Regions from separate parts of the Paenibacillus sp. PDC88 genome, predicted to be linked through region 1. Evidence: riboswitches for the same ligand, from Rfam matches in the RefSeq annotation. Region 1 holds a riboswitch; each other region holds the start of a gene.
The links. A riboswitch is a leader RNA that binds a small molecule or an ion and turns the genes downstream of it on or off. The one in region 1 is predicted to bind cyclic di-AMP.
Positions count from the first base shown of each region.

Region 2: another riboswitch for cyclic di-AMP. It lies ahead of BLW49_RS29040 (C40 family peptidase); the one in region 1 lies ahead of BLW49_RS25835 (ubiquitin-like domain-containing protein).
Region 3: another riboswitch for cyclic di-AMP. It lies ahead of BLW49_RS23460 (C40 family peptidase); the one in region 1 lies ahead of BLW49_RS25835 (ubiquitin-like domain-containing protein).
Region 4: another riboswitch for cyclic di-AMP. It lies ahead of BLW49_RS23385 (C40 family peptidase); the one in region 1 lies ahead of BLW49_RS25835 (ubiquitin-like domain-containing protein).

Region 1 covers NZ_FNNT01000014.1:12,363-14,567, reverse strand. Annotated here, with positions in the region: gene BLW49_RS25835 (ubiquitin-like domain-containing protein) at 1-1,206, opposite strand, end outside; cyclic di-AMP (ydaO/yuaA leader) riboswitch at 1,484-1,730, opposite strand; gene BLW49_RS25830 (TatD family hydrolase) at 1,958-2,205, opposite strand, start outside.
Region 2 covers NZ_FNNT01000004.1:506,101-508,305, forward strand. Annotated here, with positions in the region: gene BLW49_RS29040 (C40 family peptidase) at 1-772, opposite strand, end outside; cyclic di-AMP (ydaO/yuaA leader) riboswitch at 778-915, opposite strand; gene modB (molybdate ABC transporter permease subunit) at 1,323-2,000, opposite strand; gene modA (molybdate ABC transporter substrate-binding protein) at 1,997-2,205, opposite strand, start outside.
Region 3 covers NZ_FNNT01000010.1:42,204-44,408, reverse strand. Annotated here, with positions in the region: cyclic di-AMP (ydaO/yuaA leader) riboswitch at 831-973, shown strand; gene BLW49_RS23460 (C40 family peptidase) at 978-1,457, shown strand; gene BLW49_RS23455 (transposase) at 1,561-1,857, shown strand; gene BLW49_RS29545 (IS3 family transposase) at 1,866-2,205, shown strand, end outside.
Region 4 covers NZ_FNNT01000010.1:23,036-25,240, reverse strand. Annotated here, with positions in the region: gene BLW49_RS23385 (C40 family peptidase) at 506-985, opposite strand; cyclic di-AMP (ydaO/yuaA leader) riboswitch at 991-1,125, opposite strand; gene BLW49_RS23380 (four-helix bundle copper-binding protein) at 1,411-1,740, opposite strand; gene BLW49_RS23375 (sensor histidine kinase) at 2,188-2,205, shown strand, end outside.

The sequences.
Region 1 (2,205 bases):
GATAACGTATACTGTTTTACCTTTTTTGCGACCAAAATTGAGTGCCTGCTCCAAGCTGTCATAATACACATCAATTTTGTTGCCTTTGATTGCGCCGCCTGTATCTTCGGCACGACGGAATCCTACGCCTTCAATGTATACCCACCATCCGAGAGGGATCACATCAGGGTCAACTGCAATGGTACGCCCTTCCTGTACACGCGTGCCGGAAGCCGTCTTCGTACCAATGCCCTCTTGTTCTGAGGAATAGGCCGTCATAGATACATTGCTTAGCACTTTTTTGGCCTTGAATGTAACTCCGTCCTTCGTGACAGAATCGCTGTCACTTGAAGCAGATACCTTCTTCACTTTATCAGCCAGATTTGCTGACGATTTCGAAGAGGATGCATTAGAAGCTTTAGAAGCAGTTGCAGTTGCAGCTTCAGCTTCACTTGCAGAGGCAACCACGGTTTCCTGAACTGGCTCAGGCTTCTTCTTCGTTCCTACGGCAATGACCTTGTCGACACGGTTTGTTTGAACCTTCTTGCCCGTCATTTTCTTGGACACCAATTCGCCATCCTGGAAGGTCTTCTCGATCGTCTGGACGATCACGCCTTCCTTACCGCTCTGAATGACCCGGTTATCGCCCTTGTACAAGCTTGGGTCAGCCGTCTTGATCACCTTGAACGGAATCGAAGCTTCTTGTGACGCTGTTTGCTTAGTCACCCGGACTACTCGAATATTAAGATCTGCCTTCACCGCAGTGTCAGCAGCAGGATATACTTTATCATCTTCTGATACTTCGATGCTATGAGCAGCAAGTGCTTCCTTAACGGTATCCTGTGTTGTATAAACTTGCTCTGTCTCACCGTCTGCCGTTACGTTAATCGCTACGGCCCGGTTAATTGTTACTCGATCCCCATCTTCAATCTCATCACTCAAAGACATCGATACTTCGTCATGTGGACTGACTGCGATTGAATGCTCATCCAGCACTTCACTAAGCATTCCTTCACGTGTTTCCAAGGTTTGAACCTTGCCGTCCACGACAATTGAGATTTCTTTGCCTCCCTGACCATACACAATGAGTGAGATCATGACTAACAGTGCGATTGAGAAGATTGCGACTAGTGTGATCTGACGCAGATTCTCATGCTTCCATCGCAACGCGAAAGACTTGCTGGATGATGGTGACTCATGGGTCTCCTCTAGTTGGAAATTTCCCACTTCCTCCGTCCTCCTTCATAGTCCCGCCGTCAAGAGTATTGCATGATTGTATTTGACGCGACTATACCGATTTGTCTACAAAACCGGAGAAACTCCCGTCCGATTCTGCATCATGTGCCACTCTTCGCAGCATGATGTCACCTCCTGTTAACCAACAGTATGACGACAATGTAACTTTTATTCTCCTAAAACAAAGAAGCCAAAAAAGAGTTTAAGAGGAACTCTTTCGTGGCTCCGATAAGTTCAAATGAGAATATCGGAAACATCATGCACGAGTTTTGCCTCTTCAATACGCTTACGGAGTTAGCTGTCGGGTTCGGGCGTAAGAGTCGCCCCCGCTCAGATCCAGGCTGCTCATGGCAGCTGTCCTTTACGTTCACCCCAAGACTCAAGTGTTGAAATCAAATACAGTGGTCAGAGCAAGAGAGACAACTCTCTTAATTCCATCTTCTGACTAGCAGCAGACCACTATATCGGTTCCCCCGTTCTTTGTTAAATTACAAAAGATTCAGCGAGAATGACTCATGAAGTGAATTCAAAGTGGTAAATCAACTCAATGTAAAATGGACTTTACCAACAATCAACAATTCACTGAAACGATGATATCCTGTTTCGATACATGTTGTAAAGCAGTATTCAACTATGTTTTTCTAAATAATTGGTTAAAAATTTGTAATAATCAGCGAAAAAGTCTTACAAAAAGTTTAATCGCTCCGTTTTACTCACTTTTTCGCCTATTTTCCTCTGTCTTTTAACGAATGTCAAATCGTTCCAGTGCATTTGCGGTCGTAATCTCTGCCAATTCCTCCACAGAAATCCCCTTCAGCTCGGCTGCCATTTCTGCTACCAAGGCCACATGAGCTGACTCATTTCTCTTGCCGCGGAATGGATGTGGAGTCAAGTATGGAGCATCCGTTTCGATCAAGAGCCGGTCAAGCGGTACCTTTGCAAGCACCTCTTTGGGCTGCTTCGCGTTCTTGAACGTAATCGGCCCTCCGA
Region 2 (2,205 bases), on a different contig from region 1:
AAATAAAATTATTGTTTCCTACATAGATACCGACATGAGAGATCGAGCTTCCTGTTGTCTTGAAGAAGACCAGATCGCCTTGCTGCAGGTTTCCTTTGGATACAGATGAGCCTTGGTTATATTGGGTAGCTGCTGTACGCGGCAGGGATACTCCGTATTTATCGAATACATATTTAACCAGACCAGAGCAGTCGAACCCGCTTGTGGTCGAACCGCCGTAAACATAAGGAACGCCGATGTGATTCATCGCTTCATTTACAATGCTGGTGCCTTTGACATGGTCGTTTGGAACAAGTGCAGGGCTGTATGTTTTACCGGTTGTGCTGATCATGGCCAGCATAAGATCCTTTTTCCAAGTTACGTCATAGCCCATGGCTTCTGATACAAAACGAATGGGTACATATGTACGGTCATTTCGGATGAACACTTGCGTGCCAAGACTTACTTTGCTGCTATTGACCATCGCAGTCGTCTGGTTGGTTTGAATACGAATGGTTGTACCGCCCTTGGACAGCTTGACCACTGTTTCTTTTCCGCTCTTAAATACTTTAATCGTATAGTTCATTTCGTCAGCAAGCATGCGGACAGGCACTTGTGTACTGTAATTCTGATCCAGGAATGGCTCCGCATCTGGGAAATCGATCAGATTACTGTTCACTTGAATATTTACCGTATTGGTACTGGATGAGGATGCATCTGCTTGTCCATTACCCATGATTAACCCAGCTGCGAGCAGGGATGAGAACAACATATATTTACCAAACTTCTTCATTCTGAAAATTTCCTCCAATTGCCTCCGAGGTTAGTTGTCGGGTTCGAGTAGAAGGTACTCTAGCATTTCTTAACTGCTGCATTCACCCCAAATATTGTAAATCGTCCCCCGTACTATTCTGATAGATTCGGCACACTTTTTTAATATGAATTAACTGTAATTAATATATAATAAATTAAGGTTAAAAAGTATCAAAAATGTTACCTTTGTTTTACTTTTTGTACACCAATTACTGGAATAAAACATAGAAAGAACCGGATTTTTTCGAATAATTTCCGCTAAGTCGGGTAATAAATTGTCATTGATTTGAAACAGGTATCCATTAAAGTAACAATATTGTAACTAAATAAATTGTTTTCGGGACCCATTTTATATCCATATATTGTAATAATTCCAAAAACAAAAATATATTAATAAATTGAGCACCAAAAAACCCTTCGTTAAAATCACATAAGGGTTTGGTTTGAACTATTATTTATGCTGCATACACTGATTTCACTGATTTCCTGCCGCTGCATTGGAGTGGTTCTGTTTATATATATAAACAATGCTAATCCTTTTTTCTGCGTCCTGTCAGAAGCAGCAGCAGGAACGACATAAGTACGATCGCAATCGTCCAGGCCCAGGCCATGACCGTATTCCCGCTGTCCACAGCAATGTATATGGCCGTAGGGACGGTTTGAGTTTTTCCTGGAATATTGCCTGCAAGCATCAGCGTTGCGCCGAACTCACCAAGCGCTCGTGCAAATCCGAGAATATAAGCAGAAATAACAGAAGGCCAGATGAGTGGAAGTGTAATATACCGGAATACCTGCCATTCATTCGCACCGATCGAGCGTCCGGAAGCTTCAAGCTCGGAATCAATGGACGTAAATCCGACCTTCATCGTCTGATACACCAGTGGAAACGAGACGACAACAGCGGCGATGACACAGGCTGTCCACGAGAATACGACAGGTGCGGCAAAGATGGCCTCAATCCATGCTCCGATCCAGCTATTTCTCCCCAGCAGGACGAGCAGCAGAAAGCCTACAACCGTGGGTGGAAGGACCATTGGCAGCATAAACGCTGTTTCTAGCAGCAGCTTTCCTTTGAACTTGCTCTTGGACATCCATCTTGCAGTAAGCCCGCCCATCACAATCGTGATAACACTGGACAATAGGGCAACCAGTAAGGATAAGCGCACAGGAGCCCAGAAGTCATGCCAGTCAAATGAAGCTGACATCATTCAGGCACCGAGAACCCGTATTTAGTAAATACAGCTTGGGCTTCGGAAGACTGTAAAAAGTCATAAACCGCTTTTGCCGCTTCGGGATGCGCACTGTCCAATACCACACCTACAGGGTATGTAATTGCTGTGTAGCTTGAGGGATCGACAGTGTGCACGATCTTCACTTTGCTGGAAGTAAGTGCATCTGTTTTGTATACAAAAC
Region 3 (2,205 bases), on a different contig from region 1:
ATTAAACATGTACAATGTATTTAGTTTAGATTTTTATTTGCATTCTTTTCACGAGGATACAATAAAGGAATTTTATAGGAGATGGAAAGATGCGATAAAATGCAAACTAATTTTAACTAAAATTATGTAATTTGTGTTCAATAACAAGACCAATATCTTATATTTTTATTAAGCTTTCTTCACAAATTCTACATAAATTTGGGTTATATAATATTCAATCCTACAAAAGGTTTCAAGTCCTAGTAAAGCAATGAGAAGATTTGGTTTCCGGATATTTTAAAACAGTTTGAAAGGTGATGATTGACACTAAAACATAAATCTTGGATTTTGTTCATGAACAATACCAAAATGTATTTGAAGAATACTGACCTTGTATGGTGGATCGATGGCAGGCATGCAAGGTAAACGAATAGCGTTTATGCACGAGAGACCGTGCCGATATTTATTATGAAGTATGTGCAGATGTGGTGAGGCTTGTTGAGGTAAAAACAAACTGAATAATCAACAATGTAATCTTTCTAAAATGAATGGAGGTTTGTATTGTTGAATGCACCTTTCCTTCCTTTATAGTAGAGTGAGTTAACTGATTCTGCATTTTGTAATCTGTCTCTTAGAGTTTTTTCATGGAAATTGAAATTAAATTAGTTACAAAATTGTTATTTATATATAATCAACAACTATAAAAAGAATGTGGAATTTTTCATTTCATTTTTCTAGATATTGCAGCGATTTGAATGAAAATTGTCATGAAATGAAATAAAAGATGGATTTGAAGGATGTGATTGACAACATATACGAAAATGTACTACATTATGTAGGGTTACAAAAAATTAATTTTTTTGCCTAGTTTCATTTTTGAAAACGGGGGATTCATTCTGAGTGAATTATTCTTGACTGGAAAGGATAAAGGGACCTTCTACCGAACTCTTAACTAACTCTTAACTAACTCCGTAGGCATCCGAAGGGAGAATATGTGTTTGAAGAAATTCATGATATCGTTAATTGGTTCTGCTTTAATTTTATCTGCCGGTGCGACCAATGCATTTGCTGATGATCAATCCAAATTGCGTTCAGAAGTAAGTCAAGTTGTAGGTACCCAGTACAAGTGGGGGGGGACTTCAGTTTCAAGTGGATTTGATTGTTCGGGATTTATATTATACATTTTTGATAAATTCAATTTGAATCTGCCTCGTACCTCAAATGCCCAAGCAAAAACTGGTACCCCGGTATCAAAGAATAATCTAAAACCTGGTGACTTGGTATTCTTTAATACAAGTGGTGCTGGTATATCACATGCGGGGATATATATCGGGAGTGGGCAATTTGCTCATTCTTCCAGCAGTAAAGGTGTAAGAATTAGTAGACTAACTGAGAAATATTACAAGGATCGATACGTTACAGCAAGACGTACCATCTCTAAACAAAGTTATACAAAAATGGTCAGTGTATTGCACTAATACGATTTGTAATTAAACAAGCCCAGGTAATTATGATATGATCCCCTCATAGTAGACAGAAAAAAGCAAGCACATTACTCTGTCTATTATGGGGGGATTTATTATGGGGGAAATTAGAAAAACGTATGATATAGCGTTCAAGAAAAAAGCGGTGGATTTATACTTGAAAGATGGCATGGGCTACAAAACGGTTGCAAAAGAGCTAGGAATCGATCACTCTTTGGTACGCCGTTGGGTGGAGCATTTTAAAATTGAAGGAATAACAGGGCTTAAAGAAAAATGTGGATTAGCAAAAGGTCCTGGTAAAGGTAGACCACGAACAAGAACTGAAGATCCTGAGACTAAAATAAAACGGCTTGAAGCTGAAAATGAATTGCTAAAAAAGCTCTTAAAGATGTGAAAGGTGGAATGGATTTAGTACCTTGTAACAAAAAGTTTGCTGTGATTGAGGAGTTGACCAAAAACGGATATAGCGTCCTCCTTCTTTGTCGACTCGCTCAAGTCTCGAGGAGTGGATATTACCGATGGATAAAAAGGCAAAAGTTCACCTCACCTAAGCAACTTGAGAATAGACAGATTAAAAAGAAGATAGCGGAATGCTATAAAGAGGTACGAGGAATTTACGGATATCGACGGGTCAGAGTATGGATTAAAAAGAAATACGGACTACGAGTAAATCACAAACGAATCCAACGATTGATGAACGGGATGGGGATTCAAGCGGTCGTCCGCAAGAAAAAACTTTATT
Region 4 (2,205 bases), on a different contig from region 1:
GCTAATGGAGTAAAGTGTCGACACCAGGCTTACTGAAAAAGCAATCTCAACCTACGGTTTCGATAAATTCGAGAACTTGGTAACTGAACCATCGTATGCTTTAAACCGAGTTAACACTTATCAATGCACTTTCTCTCTTTATACTAAGAGTCTATTTATAAAGTAATATTGAATCCAAGGCAAAGTATATACTAAGATCTCCCGACGCCACTTACCCCCGGAAGTTAATATCCGGGGGTAAGTGGCATCTATAAAGAAAAAATGTAGAGTTTTTTATGTGCACAGAGACTTAAGTTATTACTGTAATTTGTTCAAATCAGTTTCTGTTTTTCAGGTGCTTCATTTCGTTAAGTAACGGGAAACGTAAGAACGTATGGGTCATAGCGATCGGCTGCTTATTTCATGAAGATGCCGGGCAGATTGTGTATCAAAATTTGATTCGAAATAATTCAGTCAAAACCCCTTCATAAGGGCGGGGTTGTAAATATAGCTTGTCCTTCCCTCTTTAATGAGAGTCATCAACCATATTAGAAAAACTCTTATCATCAATTGTTCTTCTGGCTGTAACGTACCGTTGCTTGTAGTATGTTTCCGAGAGTTTACTTACTCTTACTCCTTTACTGCTCGAAGAATGAGCAAATTGTCCATCCCCTATGTAAATTCCCGCATGAGATATTCCCTTTCCACTTGTATTGAAGAAAACTAAATCCCCAGTTCTTAAATTGCTTTTTGCTACCGCAGTGCCTGTTTTAGCTTGAGCAGCTGAGGTTCTAGGAAGGTTTTGATTAAATTTATCAAATATGTATAATATGAAGCCGGAGCAATCAAAGCCACTTGCTGCGGTCGTTCCTCCCCATTTATAAGGTGTTCCTACCACTTGGCTGACTTCTGATTGTAATTTTGATTTGTCATCAGCAAATGCACTTGTGGTACCAGAAGAAATAATAATAACAGACCCTAATAAAGACATGATAATTTTTTTCAAGTATAATATTCTCCCTTCGATGCCTACGGAGTTAGCTTAAGGATTCGGTAGAAGGTTACCTATATTCAACACTATTTTGAACAATTCACCCAAAGTGGTTCCCCCGTTTTAAATAAATTTAAATTCGGCAAAATAATTAAAATATTGTAACACTAATAACTGTAGTGTATAAATCGAGACTTGTCAATTATAACCTGTAAAATTTGTTGCTTCTTATGATTTCATGAGGATTTATTTAATTTAGAAAGGTTTTTCATAAATAATCGACAACTTAACAAGAAGTGGGTCATATTTTATGACAGGTAATATCATAACAAATTTGTAATTAATATGTCTTTTTTTATTTCAAAAACTGTTTCAGATTTAATCAAAAATAACCGCTCCAGTTACTGGGAGCGGTTATAAAAGTAGTATACTTTTTTATGTTATGCAGCCATGTTACGACATGCATCTGCACATTTAAAACAAGCTTCCGCACATTTTTGGCAATGGTCATGACTATGTTTTTTGCACTCATCACCACATGCTTGGCATATCTCAGCACACAATGAGCAAATTTCTTTGATAAATGGTGAATTGCTGCTCATTGCTGTTGCAGCAAAAGAGCAGATGTCGGCACATAGCCGATCTAGACGAATACATTCTGCCATCATTTTAATGTCTTCTTCTTTTAAACAAGCATCGTAGCAGTGATTACAAGTCACCATACATCGTAAGCATTCCTCTATACATTGTTTATACTGTTCATGTGACATTTCCATTCTCCTTTCAGTGATTAATTTTTTACATACGTAATTACTATTTACAATTAATCCTCGATACATACTCAAGGACTTGAATGTAAATTAACCAAAAATGTGCAGAATATGTGGAGATAACGAGTGAAAATAAAAAATCTATTTTCTAAAAGCTAATTTAATCAATGATTAGTTCGAAGTATAAATATCACTTTGAAAAGCTAACTATAGCCAGAACTAAGAACTTTAAATCGGTAAGTCATGGCTTATGCACAAAATATTCAAAGTTCAGGCGTATAATAATAATAAACAATCTTATGCTTATGGTGGATAAACGTTTGGGTTTTAAGGAGATCATGGGTTTCGAAATTACAATAGAATTTTGAAAAACATTACTACTTGAAATATTTGATAAATAATTTAAGTCATATATCTGGAAAAATTAATAGAACGGTGGTCATCAAAATGAATCGAATAGCTTTT